Regions from separate parts of the Pseudomonas sp. FBCC-B1667 genome, predicted to be linked through region 4. Evidence: predicted binding sites of a transcription regulator. Region 4 holds the regulator's gene; each other region holds the start of a gene.
What was found. The regulator FliA, encoded in region 4, starts transcription of late flagellar genes. The targets are predictions, from matches to a motif close to CTAAAGTTTNNNNNNNNNNNGCCGNTAA.
Positions count from the first base shown of each region.

Region 1 (4,868 bases), 1.2 Mb from region 4:
GCCAGCAACAGGAACAGTGCATAGAGCGCAGACGTGAGGTACATGCCTTTGTAGATGAACAGCCCGACGAAAATTACATCAACGGCAATCCACAACGGCCAGCATTGCACGCGTTTTTGCGCCATCCACATTTGCGCGACCAGGCTGAACCCGGTCAGTGCGGCGTCGAGCCAAGGCTGGGCGGCATCGGTCCAGTGCGCCATGGCGGCGCCCAATAGCACACTGCCCAGCGCGCCGACCGCGAGGCCCCAAGCGACTGATTTCGAGTCAAGCCGGCTGACCTGACGGCCAGAATTCGCTGCGCCTGCGCGGGTCCATTGCCACCAGCCATAGAGTTGCAGCGCGGCGTAGATCACTTGCAGGAGCATGTCCGAATACAGCTTCACCTCAAAAAAGATCCAGCTATAGAGCAGCACCATGACCAGACCGATCGGCCAGCACCAGGGGTTCTGTTTGACCGTCAACCAGACGGCGACCACACCGAGGGCGGCGGCAAACAGTTCAAGCCCGGACATGGAAGTTCCTTGGGGAAAGCGAAGTGGGGGGCGGATTGTACCGGCAGGCGCGGCCAAGTAGAACCTGTCCTGCAAGTAGCAACTGACGGGCAACCCCTTCGCCAGAAACGTTGCTCGTCAGTTGCTAAAGGGGATGTGTTACACGCGGAACTGTTTGAGCAACCCGTTCAACTGCTCGCTCAGGTCTTTGAGTCGAACGCTCGCCAAACTCGATTGCTCCGCCGCCAACGCAGTGCTGTGGGACAACGCCGCAGCCTGGGTCACGTTCTGATTGATGTCTTCCACCACGTGGGCCTGCTGCAATGTCGCGCTGGCGATCGAAGCGTTCAGCCCGTTGAGGTTGCGCAACGCCTGGCCAATCGCATTCAGACTCGCACCGGCCAGGCCTGCCTGTTCAATCGTCAGTTGTGACGCGCGGCTGCTGTCGCCGATGACTTTGACCGCCGCTTCCGAATGGTTTTGCAGGCGTTCGATCATCGACTGGATTTCTGCGGTGGACTTCTGCGTGCGCTGGGCCAGCAGGCGCACTTCATCGGCCACCACTGCAAACCCTCGACCCTGCTCACCGGCCCGGGCCGCTTCGATGGCCGCGTTGAGGGCGAGTAGGTTGGTTTGCTCGGCAATAGAGCGGATCACCTCCAGTACGCTGCCGATCTGCGTACTTTCCGTTGCCAGGGTGCGAATGACTTCGACAGCCTGATCGATGGTGCCGGACAGTTTGTCGATCTGCTGCAAGCTCCCGTCGATGTTGATCTGGCCCTGCTGCGCCTGAGATTCGGCGTCGCGCATTTCGCTGGCGGCATGCTCGGCGTTCTTGGCCACATCCTGCACGCCATAGGTCACTTCATTAACAGCCGTGGCCACCAGTTCCATCTGCTGGGACTGCTGCTGGCTGCGTTGTTGAGCCTGGGCGGCGTCATTGCCCAATTCACTGGACGATTGCCCCAGCGCGCTGGCGGACACCTGCAACTCGGTGATCACCCGGCGCAACTTGGTGGTGAACGCGTTGAAATGCCGTGCCAGTTGCGCCACTTCGTCCTGGCCGTGGGGATCGAGGCTGCGAGTCAGGTCACTTTCACCGCTGGCGATATTGGCCATGGCGTTCACGGTGTCCTGGAGCGGGCGCACAATACTGCGGGCGATCAGGATGACCAACAGCGCCATCACCAGTGCGATCGCCACCCCGAGCATCGTCGCCTCCTCTGCACGACCATAAAACTCGGCCTGCGTGTCATCGATGTACACCCCCGAGCCAATCACCCATCCCCAAGGCTCGAAGAGTTTGACGTAAGAGGTTTTTTCGACCGGGGCGCTGGCACCCGGTTTCGGCCAACGGTAGTTGACCATGCCGGCGCCCTTGGCTTTGGCCACGGCGACCATTTCGTTGAATACCGCAAAACCGTCCGGGTCGCGGATGGCCGACAAGTTCTGGCCGTCAAGCTTGGGGTTGGCCGGGTGCATGATCATCACCGGCGTCAGGTCGTTGATCCAGAAGTAGTCATTCTGGTCATAGCGCAGTCCACGGACCGCGGTCAGCGCCTGCTTCTGCGCTGCGTCACGGGAGAGGGTGCCGGCCGTTTCCAGGTCATGGTAGTAAGTCAGAATGCCGCTGGCAGTCTGTACCACGTGCTGGGTTTTCTGCGCCTTGGCCTGATAAAGGTCGTCGTGAATCTGCTTGAGCATCAGCAGGCCCAACGTCAGCAACATCACTACCGACACGATCAAGATGAGCCACAAGCGTCGGCTGATCGATACACTGCGCAAGCTGTTCATAACGCTGTTACTCCAGTTTTCTTTTTATTGTCATAAACCATTGCCAGCATCCAACCACGCTTTGCCGGTTGGGCATATGCGACGCTAGTCCTATTCCCCGGCAGCGTTTTAGTGGCTTGTCTGATAGGATTTCGGCCCCGCGCAGAAAAACCTGAATCACGCTCTGTTTTCACGGAATTTTTACGGTTTCGTCTGGATCCTGTGCGCGCGGAACTTCAACTACGCTCAGCGCAATGAACGTTTAAACAAAATTGACGGGGCATGCCTGGGGGCATTGCTTCTTGGGGGATTGATGGATCTTTGGACCGCCTTTCAGGCATTGATACTTGGCGTAGTAGAAGGGCTGACAGAGTTTCTGCCTATTTCCAGCACCGGGCACCAGATCATCGTGGCCGACTTGCTCAACTTCGGTGGCGAGCGCGCAATCGCGTTCAACATCATTATCCAGTTGGGTGCAATCCTGGCAGTGGTGTGGGAGTTTCGTCGCAAGATTCTCGATGTGGTGACCGGTTTGCCAACGCAACCGAGCGCGCGTCGCTTCACCGCCAACCTGCTGATCGCCTTCATGCCGGCCGTGGTTCTGGGGGTGATTTTCTCCGACCTGATTCACCATTACCTGTTCAACCCGATTACCGTCGCGACCGCGTTGGTGGTGGGCGGTGTGATTATGCTGTGGGCGGAGAAACGCCAGCATCAGGTGCATGCCGAAACGGTCGATGAGATTACCTGGCAAGACGCGCTGAAGGTCGGTTTCGCCCAGTGCCTGGCCATGATCCCAGGGACGTCGCGTTCTGGCTCGACCATCATTGGCGGGTTGCTGTTCGGCCTGTCGCGCAAAACGGCCACCGAGTTCTCGTTTTTCCTGGCAATGCCGACCATGGTCGCTGCAGCGGTGTATTCGGGTTTCAAATACCGTCATCTGTTCGTGCCGGCAGATTTTCCGGTGTTCGCGATCGGTTTCGTGACGGCCTTCGTCTTCGCGATGATCGCGGTCCGCGGCCTGCTCAAGTTCATCGCCAGCCACAGCTACGCAGCGTTCGCCTGGTATCGGATCGCGTTTGGACTGGTCATTCTGGCCACCTGGCAGTTTGGCTGGGTCGACTGGTCTGCGGCCAAGCCATGAGTGACGCCGGCGGGCGCCGCGACCCCGGGCGCGGGTCCGGGGGAGAGCGCATCCAGCATCCCAGGCTCAAACTGCTGGTTTTCGCAGTCCTGTGTGCGCTGCCGCTGTTTGGGGCGGTGACGCTTTGGCTGCGCGGTGTGTCGTTGATTCCGCTGGCCGCATACGGGATCGTCAGTGTGCTGGCGTTTTTCCTGTATTGGAGCGACAAGCGCAAGGCCCGCGCCGACGCCTGGCGCACGCCGGAAAACGTCTTGCACGCGGTTGAACTGGCCGGTGGCTGGCCCGGCGCCTTGCTGGCTCAGCAGGTGTTTCGGCACAAGACCCGCAAAGTCTCGTATCAACTGCTGTTCTGGCTGATTGTGTTGCTGCACCAAGTGTTCTGGATCGATCAGCTATTTTTGGGCGCACACCTGTTGGCCTTGTTCTAAAGCAACAGTCCCACCCGGGTACGCTTGGGCAGTTTGCTCACCACCAATTGGTGGGACCGTTGCAACAAGCCTTGCAGTTCTTCGGCGCCCAGCGGGTAGGGCGTTTGCATGATGATCCACTGGGCTCTCGCCAGATAGGGAGCCGGGTGGATGCCCGGCCGATCGCAATGGCCCAGGAACAGATCCTTGTCGACTTTGAAAGCCAGGGAATCGCCGCGCAGGTTCTGCAACGCGAACATCTTGTTCCCGGCAATCGAAAACACCCGCACACCGCCCCATTTAAAGTCTTCCCGCGCACCCGGTAGCGCGAGACAGAACTGCGCGACATCCTCTTCGCTCATACGTCCAGCCTTCATATCAGTCGGTCCCCACACGCGTTGAATGTTTCGATCAAATGGTCAAGCCAGGCACGAACCGCCGGCATTACCCCGCGCCGATGAGGGTAGACCGCTTGCAGCCAGCCGCCAGGCAATGACCAATCGGGTAGCAGTTGCACCAGCGAGCCGTCTTCCAGCTCCGGCTCGCAATACATCATGGGCAGCAAGGTAAAACCCTGGCCGGCGAGGGTGCAGGCCTTGCGCACGATAAAGTCATCGATGCCGAGCCGCGCTTCCAGGCTCAGCTCGACACTTTTGCCTTGCTGATCCAGCAGGCGAATATGCACCATGCGGTCGGCTTCGAGTGCGCCGAGTACGGGCAGATTTTTCAGGTCCTCAGGGTGATTGATTTCACGCCCGTGCAAAAACGCCGGGGTGGCAACCATGGCCATTTGTGCCTGGCGCAAGCGTCGGGTTACCAGCAACGGATCTTCATCGCCCAGTTCACGCACGCGCAAGGCGACGTCGACGCCTTCGGTGACCAGGTCGACCCGGCGATTGAGCAGCATGACCTCCAATTGCACCTGCGGGTATTTCTCAAGAAATCGGGCGATGACCGTCGGCAACATTTCATGCGCCAGGCCGACCGGGCACGACACCCGCAACCGGCCACGGGGTTCGCTGGACATGCTGGCCACCGCTTCATCAGCCA
Region 1 is NZ_CP101437.1:3,179,360-3,184,227, forward strand. It holds gene pnuC (nicotinamide riboside transporter PnuC) at 1-515, opposite strand, end outside; gene NL116_RS14410 (methyl-accepting chemotaxis protein) at 654-2,288, opposite strand; gene NL116_RS14415 (undecaprenyl-diphosphate phosphatase) at 2,581-3,411, shown strand; gene NL116_RS14420 (DUF1294 domain-containing protein) at 3,408-3,839, shown strand; gene NL116_RS14425 (MmcQ/YjbR family DNA-binding protein) at 3,836-4,195, opposite strand; gene NL116_RS14430 (LysR substrate-binding domain-containing protein) at 4,192-4,868, opposite strand, start outside.
Region 1: a site for FliA is predicted at 2,417-2,444, ahead of NL116_RS14410 (methyl-accepting chemotaxis protein). Genes of this name have one in related genera too.

Region 2 (4,868 bases), 3.3 Mb from region 4:
ACTGTATTGTCGCTCGACGTGACGGCGCGCGGTTTCGCCCAGCGCCACGCTGTTCTGACTGAACAATTCGCGAACGGCATTGGCCATGGCCGTCGAGTTGTTCGGCGCGCAGAGCAAACCGCATTGATCGGTCACAATTTCCGGAAAGGCGCCGGCGGCCACGGCCACCACCGGAATGCCGCTGGCCATGGCTTCGAGTATCACCAGCCCGAATGTTTCCTGATCGCCGGCATGCAATAAGGCATCGGCGCTGGCCATCAATCGCGCCACTTGTAGCGCCGGGCAGAACCCGTCGACCACCGTGACGTTGTCCGGCACGGCGGCCGGCATCGAGGAGCCCACCAGCAGCAGGTGAAAACGCGGCCCCAGACGTGCCATGCATTTGAGCAGCACCGGCAGGTTTTTTTCCCTGGAGCCGCGTCCGGCAAAAATCAGCAGTCGGGAGTTTTCATCAATGCCCAATTCGGCGCGCAAGCCGGGGTCTCGGGCATCGGGATGGAAGGTGTGCAGATCGACACCCAAGGGTTGGACGTACACATTCTTCACCCCCAGGCCACTCAATTTGTCGGCCATGACCCGGCTCGGCGCCAGTACCCGGTCGAAGTTGCCATAGAGTTTGCTGACATAGGCCTCGACATTGGTGGTGACCCAGTTGCCCATCCGGTTGCTGACCAGCAGCGGCAAGTCCGAGTGATAAAAACCGATCACCGGCACATCCAGTTGGCGCCGCGCATCCAGTGCCGCCCAGGCGGTGAGGTAAGGGTCGCCCACTTCGATCAGATCGGGCTGCAAATCCTGCAGGACATTTCGCCACGGGGCGAGACGGAGCGGAAAACGATAACCCTTGCCAAAGGGCAGGGCGGGGGCGGGAACTGTATAGACGCCATCCGTTTCACTCAGGTGAGCGCCCGGAATCAACAGACTGTGGCGAATACCCGGCTTGACCCCCAGGCGTCGGTGTTTGGCATCCAGATACGTGCGCACGCCACCGCTGGCCGGGGCGTAGAACATGGTGATGTCGGCGATATGCACGATGAGCGGCCCTCCGGTCTATGGCTCTCCCTTGGTTGACCTTTATGAAGGATAGATGTTCGGTTGGGGTTTTGAGGTGGGGTGTCAGCGGGGTTTTGGGGTGTGTGGTCGATCGTTATCGCGAGCAGGCTCACTCCGACAAGGTTCTGCGCTGAACCTGTGGGAGCCAGCCTGCTCGCGAACGGGCCCTATCTGTTACTAGATACGGAAACTGCCTACCAACTGCTTCAGTCGCGAAGCCTGCTGTTCAAGATCCGAGCACGCGCGCAGCGTCGATTGCAGGTTTTCCACACCTTCCTGGTTCAGCGTATTGATCTCGGTAATGTCGACGTTGATCGACTCCACCACCGCCGTCTGCTCTTCAGTCGCCGTCGCCACCGACTGGTTCATCCCGTCGATTTCGCCGATGCGCAACGTCACGCTGTTCAACCGTTCGCCCGCCAGATTGGCGATTTCCACGCTGTCCTGGCTGTGGCGTTGGCTGTCGCTCATCGTGCTGACGGATTCGCGGGCGCCGACTTGCAGTTCCTCGATCATGGTCTGCACTTGTTGCGCCGATTCCTGGGTGCGGTGCGCCAGGTTACGCACTTCATCCGCCACCACCGCGAAACCGCGGCCGGCTTCACCGGCGCGGGCCGCTTCGATGGCCGCGTTGAGTGCCAGCAGGTTGGTTTGCTGGGAAATGCTGGTGATCACTTCGAGGATCTGGCCGATGTTCACCGTTTTGCTGTTCAGCGATTCGATGTTGGTGCTCGAGGCGCTGAGCATGTTCGACAGCTGATTCATTGCGACAATGCTGCGGTCCACCACTTGCTGGCCATCCTCGGCCAGGCTGCGGGCATCGCTGGCCTGACTCGACGCTTGCGCGGCGTTACGGGCGATTTCCTGGGCGGCGGCCCCGAGCTGATTGATCGCGGCAGCGACGCTGCTGGTGCGCGAGGCCTGCTGGTCGGAGTTGAACATCGAGGAGTTCGAGGCGGCCACCACGCGCAGCGCCACTTCGTTGACTTGGCCGGTGGCCGACGACACTTCACGTATCGAGGTGTGAATCCGTTCGACAAAACGATTGAATGCGGTACCGAGGAGGCCGAATTCATCGTTGTTCTGGATGGTCAGGCGCTTGGTCAGGTCGCCTTCACCGTCGGCAATGTCTTCCATGGCGCGGGTCATGACATGCAGCGGCTGAATCAGGAGGCGGATCAGCATGCCCAGCAGCGCGATGATGATCGCCACGGCAATAATGGTCGCGACCACAGCGGACGCACGGAACGAACTGAGCATCGAGAATGCTTTGTCTTTGTCCACCGACAGGCCGATGTACCAGTTGACGGATGGCAGGCCTTTGATCGCGGTGAAGGTGACGATACGGGTCTTGCCGTCGACTTCGACCTCACTGAAGTCGCTGCTGATGCGCGGGGTATTTTTCGGGTACGCCTCGCTCAGGGACTTCATGACCAGGGCTTTGTCCGGGTGCACCAGGATCTTGCCGTCGGCGCTGACCAGAAAGGCATAACCCATGCCGGCGAAATCACGGGCGCTGAGGGTGTCGATCAGGGTTTGCAGGCTCAGGTCACCGCCTACTACACCGACGCTTTGCCCGGCCTTCTTCGAGGCGGTGGCGATGGAAATGATGGTTTGGCCGGTGGCCGCGTCGATGTACGGTTCAGTCAGGGTCGCGGTGCTGCTGCTTTCGGCGCCTTTGTACCAAGGGCGAACCCGGGGATCGAAGCCGGCCGGCATCTTGGCGTCGGGGCGAATGGTAAAGCTGCCGGTGGCATCGCCCAGGTAGGACGCCATGAAGGTCGACGTCAGGGCTTTCTGCTCAAGCAGGCTGGCGACGTTGGACTGTTCAGGGTTGATGGCGATGTTTTGAGCGAGGCTGTCGATCAGCAGGATTCGACCGGCCAACCAGGTCTGGATGTTATTGGCGGTGACGTCGCCCATCTCATTGAGGTAATTGTCCAGGTCTTCGCGGATGGCGTTGCGCTGTAAATAGTCGTTGTACAGGGTGAACGAGGCAAAGGCGGCAATAACGATGAGGGCGGCGGCAAGCAAAATCTTATGGCTGAAGCGTAGGTTTTTGTTCATGGCTTGGGGTTCCGCTAAGGTCTTATTGTTCTGGGCGTGCTTTTATAAAGGCACGCAAAACGTGCAGGCGAAAAGCAGCTGATAGTTCTGTCCTGTCCTTAGGGAATACCGACACTGATTTCTGTGTAGTCTCTTGTTTTGTATCGGCCACGCCGGATCAAAGATTAACCATTGGGTGACAAAATGCCTGACTCATTGCAACTCGTTCTCGGTGCCGATCCTGGTGGCCAGCCCATCGCCCAGGCCATGCGTCTGGCAAACCGTCACGGTCTGGTCGCCGGCGCCACCGGGACCGGTAAAACCGTCACGTTGCAGCGCATGGCCGAAGCGTTCAGCGATGCGGGTGTGGCGGTATTTGCCGCCGATATCAAGGGCGACCTGTGTGGCCTCGGTGCCGCTGGCAACCCTCAGGGCAAGATCGCCGAGCGCATTGCCGGGATGCCGTGGCTGAACCATAAGCCGCAGGCGTATCCGGTGACGCTGTGGGACATTCATGGCCAGTCCGGTCATCCATTGCGCACCACCCTGAGTGAAATGGGCCCGTTGTTGCTGGGCAGCCTGCTGGAACTGACCGACAGCCAGCAGTCGGCGCTGTACGCAGCGTTCAAAGTGGCGGACCGCGAAGGGCTGTTGCTGCTCGACCTCAAGGATCTGAAGGCGCTGCTCAATCACTTGCGTGATAACCCTGAATTGCTCGGCGATGACGCCGCGTTGATGACCACCGGTTCCAGCCAGGCGCTGTTGCGGCGGCTGGCGACGCTGGAGCAACAAGGCGCCGAAGCCCTGTTCGGCGAACCGGCGCTGCAACTCGAAGACATTCTGCAACCGACGGCGGACGGTCGCGGGCGCATTCATTTGCTGGACGCCAGTCGTCTGGTTCATGAGGCGCCGAAGGTTTACGCGACTTTCCTGCTGTGGCTGCTCGCCGAGTTGTTCGAGCAATTGCCGGAACGCGGTGATGCGGACAAACCGTTGCTGGCGTTGTTTTTCGACGAAGCTCATTTGCTGTTCGCCGGGACGCCGAAGGCGTTGCAGGATCGGTTGGAGCAAGTGGTGCGGTTGATTCGCTCGAAAGGCGTGGGCGTGTATTTCGTCACCCAATCGCCGGGCGACCTGCCGGATGACGTGTTGGCTCAGTTGGGTTTGCGTATTCAGCACGGTTTGCGTGCCTTCACTGCCAAGGAGCAGAAATCCCTGCGCGCCGTGGCCGAGGGCTTCCGGCCGAACCCGGCGTTCGACGCCTTGTCGGTGTTGACCGAACTGGGTATCGGCGAGGCGCTGGTCGGGACGCTGGCCGAGAAAGGCACGCCCGAGAGGGTCCAGCGCGTATTGATCGCGCCACCGCAATCGCGGATCGGGCCGTTGAGCGAGGCCGAACGTGCGGCACTGATCGCCGGTTCGCCGTTGCAAGGGCGTTATGACAAGCCGATTGATCGGGAGTCGGCTTATGAAGTGCTGATGGGACGCAAGGGCCTGGCACCTGATCCTGGTGCGGCGCCGGTTAAACCTGCACCCGCCGAGCCAAGCTTCACCGAGCAGGCCGGGGAGTTTCTCGGAACGGCGGCCGGACAGGCGTTGAAATCGGCGATGCGACAGGCGGCTAATCAATTGGGTCGACAATTGGTACGCGGGTTGATGGGGTCGCTGCTGGGTGGCAAAAAAAGCCGCTAGAAAGCAAACTCGGTCGATGCTGTAGGAGCGAGCAGGCTCGCTCCTACATGGGGCGGTGTCAGGTTTTCGGTTTTGCG
Region 2 is NZ_CP101437.1:5,282,441-5,287,308, reverse strand. It holds gene gpgS (N-acetylglucosaminyl phosphatidylglycerol synthase) at 1-1,032, opposite strand, end outside; gene NL116_RS24500 (methyl-accepting chemotaxis protein) at 1,231-3,120, opposite strand; gene NL116_RS24495 (helicase HerA-like domain-containing protein) at 3,304-4,791, shown strand; gene NL116_RS24490 (DUF721 domain-containing protein) at 4,850-4,868, opposite strand, start outside.
Region 2: a site for FliA is predicted at 3,261-3,288, ahead of NL116_RS24500 (methyl-accepting chemotaxis protein). Genes of this name have one in related genera too.

Region 3 (4,868 bases), 3.0 Mb from region 4:
GCCTGCTGGCTGTGGAAATGGGCGACGGTAAGCAATACGGCTGTAGCCGTGACTTTGCGGCCTCTGTTGGCTTGGTGCCCAGACAATACAGTACCGGTGGCAAGGCCAATTTGCTGGGGATCAGCAAGCGCGGCGACAAGAACTTGCGACGCCTACTGGTGCAGTGCGCTAGGGTTTACCTGCAGCATCTGGAGTACCAGAAAGGCCCCCTGGCGGACTGGGTACGCTCGCTGCTGATGCGACGCCACTCCAATGTAGTGGCCTGCGCCTTGGCCAACAAGCTGGCCCGTATCGCTTGGGCGATAGCGGCCAACCATACCGAGTTTGAAGCAGGGCCAATCAGCATGGCTGCTTGACCCTGCGGTTGTTGCAGTACCACGACTCACCCTTCAGGTTTTGCGATAGCTGAACAACAGATGACGTGAACGGCCGACCGGCCTGACGAAGATCCTGACGAAAAATTTGGCTTAATAAAGCCGTGGGCTTTTTCAAGGATCGTCAGGCGCGACTCTCATCGTGGCGCGGGGTTTGCCCCAACAGACGCCGGATAGATTTAAGCAAGCCAACCACTTCACCCGTTAATCAGTATTGCAAAAAATGGGGTGACCATAGATTTTTTCGTCTTGCGGATTTACACCTGGAAGCGCTGGACCATGGTGCTCAACGAATTGGCCAGGCGTGAGAGTTCGTGGCTGGAGGCACTGGTCTGATTCGCTCCGGCAGTGGAGCGCACGGACAGGTCGCGGATGTTCACCAGATTGCGGTCCACTTCTCGCGCCACTAGCGCCTGTTCTTCAGCCGCGCTGGCGATCACCAGATTGCGTTCATGAATCTGGTGAACCGAGTCGGTGATGGTCTGCAGCGCCTCGCCCGCACGCTCGGCCAAGGCCAGCGTAGTCGCCGCCCGAGTTGAGCTTGCTTGCATCGAATCCAGCGCCTGGGTCGAGCCGCTGCGCATGCCCTGAACCATTTGTTCGATTTCCTGGGTCGATTGCTGCGTGCGATAAGCCAGTGCTCGAACCTCATCCGCCACCACCGCAAACCCCCGACCGCTTTCCCCCGCACGCGCCGCTTCGATGGCGGCGTTGAGTGCGAGCAGATTGGTTTGCTCGGCAATCGCGCGAATCACATCCAGCACCTTGCCGATGTCCTGCGACTGATGGGCCAGGGATTGCACCAGGCCACCCGTCACCTGCACGTCATTGGCCAGTGCACCAATGGCCGTGACCGTTTCGCTGACGCGCTCCTGACCGGCATGGGCGGATTCACTGGATTGGCGGGTAGCGTCAGACGTGGACACCGCATTGCGAGCAACCTCCTCCACCGCCATGGTCATCTCATTAACGGCGGTGGCGGCTTGTTCGATTTCGTTGTTCTGCTGCTGCAGGTTTTGCGTGCCGTCGAGGGTAACTGCATTTAACTCATCCGCCGCCGTGGCCAGTTGCGCCGCCGAGCCGCTGATACCTTGCAACGTTTCACGCAGGTTCTGCTGCATGGTTGCCAGCGCCTTGAGCAAGCGGCTGACTTCGTCGCTGCCATGGGTTTCGATCGGACGCGTGAGGTCGCCACGGGCCACGTTTTCCGCAGCGTGCAACGCTTCGTTCAGGGGGTTGGCGATGCTGCGGGTCAGCAACATGGCCAGGCCGACAGTGGCCAGCGCCGCCAAGGCGATGAACAGGCTGACGATCATTCGCGAGGTATCGTAATGCGCGGCGGATTTCTCACTTTCGGCGGCAACTTGTTTGGCAAACAGGTCCGCCAGGTCAGTGAGTTGTTTGCCGGAGCCATCGACCACAGTTTTCATGTCGATCAGCAGCAGTTTGGTCAGTTCGTCACGACGACCTTGTTCCGCCAGGGAAAACGATTGGGCGATACCGGAACGGTAAGCCGCGAAGGTGGTTTTGAACTGGTCATAAAGCGCCTTGCCTTCGGCGGTGTTTACCAGCTTGTCGTACGCGGCGATTTTTTCGCTAAGCTCCTTGTCGCGGGTATCCATTTGGCTGCGGTACTGAGGAATGTTCTTGGGGTCCTGATCCAGGGCCATGCGCAGGGAAATGGTACGAATGCGCAGCATGATCTCGCGGATCTCGTCGCCACCGCGGATGCTCGGCAACCATTGCTTCTCCACCGCCACCTCGCTCTCGCGAATGCTCGACATCTGACCCAGCGCAAATACGCCGAGCAAGGCGACCAACACGGCGATCAGGGCAAACCCCAAGGTCGCCCGAGGAGCAATATTCAACTGACGAAGCAACATAACGAACGCCCTTTTCTTGTAATGGCCTGGATAAGGGGCGTGTGTCGGCAGAACCCCGTCGCTTCGCTATCGGCAAGTTGTACGATGACTTGAAGAGAATCGCATTTTCAGTAAACAAAAAGTGGTAGATAAAAAACAGCAGGCAAAAAAAATCCCCGTATCTTTCGATACGAGGATTTTTAATATGGTCGGGGTAAGGGGATTCGAACTCCTGACATCCTGCTCCCAAAGCAGGCGCGCTACCGGACTGCGCTATACCCCGGTAAAAAAAAGGCGACCTTTCCAAGTCGCCTTCTTCGATCAGCGCTTTTGGCCTCTGATCTTAAGATCTGATCCCAGCGTTAACTGGTTTCAAAAATGGTGGGTCGTGTGGGATTCGAACCTACGACCAATTGGTTAAAAGCCAACTGCTCTACCAACTGAGCTAACGACCCAAAAATGGTCGGGGTAAGGGGATTCGAACTCCTGACATCCTGCTCCCAAAGCAGGCGCGCTACCGGACTGCGCTATACCCCGGTTTGAAATTGGCTCCGTGACCAGGACTCGAACCTGGGACCCAATGATTAACAGTCATTTGCTCTACCGACTGAGCTATCACGGAACTACATATTTCAATTTACAACGGTGAAGCTTTTTGCGTTCTCTTCGACCCGTTCGCATCGCTGCGTTCGTGTGTCTGAGGCGCGCTATTCTACAATCTTCAGCACCTCTGTCAACCCCCTAAATTGCTTTCAAGTTAATGATTTGCAACTTATTTTGGATTCCTGCTTGGGGAGCGGAAACCCTGACGGGTGACTGACTGCGGGGCGCACTTTACAAGCCTTTTCCTTAGAGTTCAACAGCCTGGCGAAAAAAAGGCCTCGCAATGCGAGGCCTCGTCAGTTTTGTTGCCTGGATGGGTCAGACGAATACGATTTCGTCGTTTTCCACCACACCCTTGGCGGTATCGCCGGGCATGAAACGACCCGACAGAATCAACTGGGCCAGCGGGTTCTCGATCCAGCGCTGAATCGCTCGTTTGAGCGGGCGTGCGCCGTACACCGGGTCGTAACCCACCGCGATCAGCTTATCCATGGCCTCTGGGCTCAACTCCAGTTTCAGCTCACGCTCGGTCAGGCGACTGCGCAGGCGACCCAACTGGATCTCGGTAATGCCCGCAATCTGATCCCGCGCCAAAGGCTCGAAGATCACCACTTCGTCGACCCGGTTAATGAACTCCGGCCGGAAGTGGGTAGAAATCGCGTCCATCACCGCCGCGCGCTGTGCCTCACGATCACCGACCAGTTCCTGGATCTGCACCGAGCCCAGGTTGGACGTCATGACGATCACGGTGTTCTTGAAATCCACCGTGCGGCCATGGCTGTCGGTCAAGCGGCCATCTTCCAGCACTTGCAGCAAGATGTTGAACACATCCGGGTGGGCCTTCTCGACCTCGTCCAGGAGGATCACCGAGTAAGGCTTGCGACGCACCGCCTCTGTCAGGTAACCACCCTCTTCATAGCCTACATAGCCAGGTGGCGCACCGATCAGTCGGGCCACGGAATGTTTCTCCATGAATTCGGACATGTCGATCCGTACCATCGCCTCTTCAGTATCAAAGAGGAACTCGGCCAGTGCCTTGCACAGCTCGGTTTTACCGACACCGGTCGGGCCGAGGAACATGAACGAACCGCTCGGACGATTCGGGTCGGACAACCCGGCCCGGGAACGTCGCACCGCGTTGGAGACCGCGACCACCGCTTCGTCCTGACCGATCACACGTTGATGCAACAGGCTTTCCATCTTCATCAGCTTGTCGCGCTCGCCTTCGAGCATTTTCGACACCGGAATGCCGGTCCACTTTGACACGACTTCAGCGATTTCTTCCTCAGTCACCTTGCTGCGCAGCAACTGGTTCTCGCTTTTACCGTGCTGGTCGACCATTTGCAGGCTGCGCTCCAGGTCCGGGATCACCCCGTATTGCAGCTCAGCCATGCGGTTCAGGTCGCCTTTACGGCGTGCGGCTTCCAGTTCCTGACGGGACTGTTCGATTTTTTGCTGGATCTGCGCGGAGCCCTGGACTTCGGCTTTTTCCGCGTTCCAGATTTCTTCGAGATCCGAGTACTCACGTTCGTGACGAACGATTTCTTCCTGGAGTTTTTCCAGGCGTTTCTTCGCCGCGTCGTCGCTTTCTTTCTTCAGCGCCTGGGATTCTACCTTCAGCTGAATCAGGCGACGCTCCAGGCGGTCGAGCACTTCCGGCTTGGAGTCGATCTCCATGCGGATGCGGCTGGCCGCTTCATCGATCAGATCGATGGCCTTGTCCGGCAACTGACGATCCGTGATGTAGCGATGGCTGAGCTTGGCCGCGGCGATGATCGCCCCGTCTGTGATCGCCACCTTGTGGTGAACCTCGTAACGCTCTTTGAGGCCACGCAGTATCGCGATGGTGTCTTCTTCGCTCGGCTCGTCCACCAGGACTTTCTGGAAGCGTCGTTCGAGGGCCGCATCCTTCTCTATATATTGGCGGTACTCGTTGAGCGTCGTCGCGCCGACGCAATGCAGCTCGCCGCGAGCCAGCGCAGGCTTGAGCATGTTGCCCGCATCCATCGAGCCTTCGCCTTTACCGGCG
Region 3 is NZ_CP101437.1:5,882,238-5,887,105, forward strand. It holds gene NL116_RS27155 (IS110 family RNA-guided transposase) at 1-356, shown strand, start outside; gene NL116_RS27160 (methyl-accepting chemotaxis protein) at 632-2,257, opposite strand; tRNA gene NL116_RS27165 (tRNA-Pro) at 2,443-2,519, opposite strand; tRNA gene NL116_RS27170 (tRNA-Lys) at 2,616-2,691, opposite strand; tRNA gene NL116_RS27175 (tRNA-Pro) at 2,697-2,773, opposite strand; tRNA gene NL116_RS27180 (tRNA-Asn) at 2,783-2,858, opposite strand; gene clpB (ATP-dependent chaperone ClpB) at 3,158-4,868, opposite strand, start outside.
Region 3: a site for FliA is predicted at 2,324-2,351, ahead of NL116_RS27160 (methyl-accepting chemotaxis protein). Genes of this name have one in related genera too.

Region 4 (4,868 bases):
TTGCTCAATAGTCTTCAGAAGGCAGGACAAGGCTCGGAAGAGGGCGTTCTGTTGGAGCCAAGCATGGCAGAGAAGCTGCAGCGCTCGTTGATCGATGCGGCGCAGCGTCAGGAAATGCAAGGTCAACCGGTGATTCTGCTGGTGGCCGGCCCGGTTCGCGCCATGTTGTCGCGATTTGGCCGACTGGCAGTCCCGGGTTTGCATGTGTTGGCTTATCAGGAAATCCCTGACAACAAGCAAGTGACCATCGTTGCGACAGTAGGGCCCAACGGCTGAGGTAGTGGTTTATGCAAGTTAAGCGTTTTTTCGCCGCCGATATGCGTCAGGCCATGAAACTGGTTCGTGATGAGCTGGGCGCCGATGCCGCCATTATTGGCAATCGCCGGATCGCCGGTGGTGTCGAGCTGACAGCTGCGCTGGATTACAAATTGTCGGCGCTGGCCCCGCGTGTTCCGAACATGGAACTCGAGGATGAGCTGCGCAAGACCCAGACGCGCATCGTCACTGCCCAGGCCGAATTGAGCCTGCGCGGCGATGGCGAGACCGAAGGCGACAAGACCACCAATCGCCAGTTGTTCGCCGGCCTGCCACTCACCGCTGCAGAACCACTGATCGAACCGACCTACGCCGAACCGCGTCGCTCGGCGCCTGCCCCGGCACCGGCCGCTGGCGGCGTTGACCCACGTGCATTCGACTCGATGCGTTTCGAGCTCAACAGCCTGCGCGAACTGATGGAAGTACAGCTCGGTTCGCTGGCCTGGAATCAGCTGCAAGGCAGCCGTCCGGCCCAGGCCAATCTGTGGCGTCGCCTGCAACGTATCGGCCTGTCCGGCCCGTTGTCACGCGATCTGCTGGCAATGATCGGTGATATCGATGAGCCCCGTCAGGCCTGGCGCATGTTGCTGGCGCACCTGGCGCGGATGATTGCCACACCGGAAGTCGAGCCACTGGAAGAGGGCGGCGTGATTGCCATGGTCGGTCCCGCCGGCATGGGCAAGACCACCACCTTGGCCAAGCTCGCGGCCCGTTACGTGCTCAAGTACGGCGCGCAGAACATTGCGCTGGTGAGCATGGACAGCTTTCGCATTGGCGCCCAGGAGCAACTCAAGACCCTGGGCCGTATCCTTAATGTGTCGGTGACCCACGTCGATCCGGGCCAATCACTGGTTCAGGCGCTGGAACCACTGCTGCGCAAACGCGTGGTGCTGATCGATACCGCAGGCCTTCAGGCCAGCGATCCAGCCCTGCGCATGCAGCTCGAAAGCCTGGCCGGACGTGGCATCAAATCAAAAAATTACCTGGTGCTCGCAACCACCAGCCAGAAACAGGTTCTAACAGCCGCTTATCACAGTTACAAACGCTGCGGGCTCGCTGGCTGCATCCTGACTAAACTGGATGAAACGGCAAGTCTGGGCGAAGTGCTGAGCCTGGCGATCAGTCATGAATTGCCGGTGGCGTACCTGACCGATGGCCCGCGGATCCCGGATGATTTGCATCTGCCGCGTCGTCATCAGCTGGTCAGTCGCGCCGTCAGCGTGCAAATGCAGGAAGAACCCAGCGAAGAAGCCATGGCTGACATGTTCGCTGATATTTACCACAGCCCGACCAAGCAGGTTGGCTGAGGTATTAATGAAAAGTTTTTGTACCTACATCGATGGTCTGCCATGCATTGTTCAGTTGCTGAACGCGCAGCCAGTAATGTGGCCTCCGTCTATGCAAGACAAGGTAAAGAAATAACATGGGCAGCATGCATCCCGTACAGGTGATCGCGGTGACCGGCGGCAAAGGTGGCGTCGGCAAGACTAACGTGTCAGTGAATTTGTCACTGGCCCTGGCCGAGCTCGGCCGTCGCGTCATGCTGTTGGACGCTGACCTGGGTCTGGCGAACGTCGACGTCCTGCTGGGGCTGACACCCAAACGTACACTGGCCGACGTCATCGAAGGCCGCTGCGAGCTGCGCGACGTTCTGTTGCAGGGCCCGGGCGGTATTCGAATCGTTCCGGCCGCGTCCGGCACACAGAGCATGGTTCACTTGAGCCCGGCTCAGCATGCCGGCCTGATCCAGGCGTTCAGCGACATCGGCGACAACCTCGACGTATTGGTGATCGACACCGCTGCGGGCATAGGTGACTCGGTAGTCAGTTTTGTTCGGGCAGCGCAGGAAGTCTTGCTGGTGGTCTGCGACGAGCCGACCTCCATCACCGACGCCTACGCACTGATCAAACTGCTTAACCGCGATTACGGCATGAACCGCTTCCGCGTCCTGGCCAACATGGCCCAGAGCCCGCAAGAAGGTCGCAACCTGTTCGCCAAGTTGACCAAGGTCACCGACCGCTTTCTCGACGTTGCCTTGCAATACGTCGGCGCGGTGCCTTACGACGAAAGCGTGCGCAAGGCTGTGCAGAAACAACGTGCCGTGTATGAAGCCTTCCCGCGTTCCAAGTGCGCCCTGGCGTTCAAGGCTATCGCGCAGAAAGTTGATACCTGGCCGCTGCCTGCCAACCCGCGCGGGCACCTTGAATTTTTCGTCGAGCGCCTTGTGCAACAGACCGCAGGACCCGTCCTATGACAGCCAGTGGCTACAACCTCTACAAGAAGTCGGCACGTGACGCGCAGTACGAGCTGATCGAGCGTTACGCGCCACTGGTCAAACGCATTGCTTACCACTTGCTGGCCCGTCTGCCGGCCAGTGTCCAGGTTGAAGACCTGATCCAGGCCGGGATGATCGGCCTGCTTGAAGTGTCGACCAAATACGACGCCAGCAAAGGCGCCAGTTTCGAGACGTACGCGGGCATACGAATCCGCGGCGCCATGCTTGATGAAGTACGCAAGGGGGACTGGGCGCCACGCTCGGTTCACCGAAATACCCGTATGGTCAGCGACGCAATTCGCTCTATTGAAGCTAAAACCGGCCGTGACGCTAAAGATCACGAGGTTGCGGCCGAACTCCAATTGAGCCTCGACGATTATTACGGGATTTTGAACGACACCCTGGGCAGCCGCTTATTCAGTTTCGACGATCTGTTGCAGGACGGCGAACACGAAGGGCTGCACGAGGATGGCGCGAGTGCTCATCTCGAACCGTCACGCGATCTGGAAGATGAACGCTTCCAGGCGGCGCTGGCGGACGCGATTGCCAATTTGCCGGAGCGCGAGCGACTGGTGTTGGCGCTGTACTACGACGAAGAGTTGAATCTCAAGGAAATCGGTGAGGTCCTGGGGGTCAGCGAATCGCGGGTCAGCCAGTTACACAGCCAGTGCGCGGCCCGTTTGCGGGGGCGTTTGGGGGAGTGGCGAGCGCGCTGAAGGCAGTGTGGGGACACTGCGAACGGGGCTGGTGCGGATTTGAACGGCACCGGTCGCGATCTGTTGTGCTCCAGACAGTCATCGAGTGAATTGCCGAATTGATTGAAATGGCGCGTCCAGGTGCTGGGCGCGTTTAAGACTGCTTGGAGGTCGAATTGGACAAGAACATGAAAATCCTCATCGTTGATGACTTCTCAACGATGCGGCGAATCATAAAAAACCTGTTGCGTGACCTTGGGTTCACCAACACGGTCGAGGCCGACGATGGCACTACTGCCATTCCGGTTCTCAACAGCGGGAGCATCGATTTTCTGGTCACGGACTGGAACATGCCTGGCATGACCGGTATCGATCTGCTGCGCCACGTCCGCGCCGATGAAAAGCTCAAGCACCTGCCAGTGCTGATGGTGACTGCTGAAGCCAAGCGCGAGCAGATCATCGAAGCGGCCCAGGCCGGCGTCAACGGCTATGTGGTCAAACCCTTCACGGCCCAGGCGTTGAAAGAAAAAATCGAGAAGATTTTCGAACGCATCGGTTGATCCACTGCGCCACGGGGGAGCTATGGAGCATAAAGAATCTTCACAGGGCGATTTTGAATCGACCCTGAAAAAACATGCCGTCGAACTGGTCGCCAGCCTTGAAAAAGGCAGGTTCGGCGAGGCTGTGCAACTGATCCATGAGCTCAATCAGACCCGTGACCGTGGCCTGTATCAAGAAGTGGGCAAGCTCACTCGCGAGCTGCACAGCGCGATCGTCAATTTCCAGATTGACCCGAACATGCCGCAAGCCGAGGAAGTGTCGCAGATCACGGACGCCACCGAGCGCCTGGGGTATGTGGTCAAGCTGACCGAGGCTGCGGCCAACCGCACCATGGACCTGGTAGAAAGCGCCACGCCGCTGGTCAACAGCTTGAGCGAAGAAGCCCAGGCCTTGAGCACGGACTGGAGCCGGTTCATGCGCCGCGAAGTCGGGGCTGAAGAGTTCCGTGAGTTGGCCCGCCGCGTCGACGGTTTCCTGACACGCAGCACGCAGGACAACCGCACGGTGTCGAGCAACCTCAACGACATCCTGCTGGCTCAGGATTACCAGGACCTCACCGGTCAGGTGATCAAGCGCGTGACCCAATTGGTCACCGAAGTTGAAAGCAATTTGCTCAAGCTCGTCCTCATGGCCAGCCAGGTAGACCGCTTTGCGGGTATCGAACATGACCGTGAATCGATGCTCGCCGAAAAAGATCCACAAAAACATCTCTCTCAGGGTGAAGGTCCGCAGATCCATGCCGATAAAAGAGAAGACGTTGTGTCCGGTCAGGACGATGTGGACGATTTGCTATCCAGCCTGGGATTTTAGAGTTTTAGCATTCTAGGTTTTTTAGGTTTTTAGACCTGTAGGAGCACCCCCTTAATGAGCTTCGGCGCCGATGAAGAGATCCTTCAGGATTTCCTGGTTGAGGCCGGCGAGATTCTAGAGCAACTGTCCGAACAACTGGTCGAGCTGGAAAGCCGACCGGATGACGCGGACTTGCTCAATGCAATTTTTCGCGGTTTTCACACTGTAAAAGG
Region 4 is NZ_CP101437.1:1,933,359-1,938,226, forward strand. It holds gene flhA (flagellar biosynthesis protein FlhA) at 1-276, shown strand, start outside; gene flhF (flagellar biosynthesis GTPase FlhF) at 288-1,622, shown strand; gene fleN (flagellar synthesis regulator FleN) at 1,739-2,569, shown strand; gene fliA (RNA polymerase sigma factor FliA) at 2,566-3,306, shown strand; gene NL116_RS08595 (chemotaxis response regulator CheY) at 3,474-3,845, shown strand; gene NL116_RS08600 (protein phosphatase CheZ) at 3,868-4,656, shown strand; gene NL116_RS08605 (chemotaxis protein CheA) at 4,711-4,868, shown strand, end outside.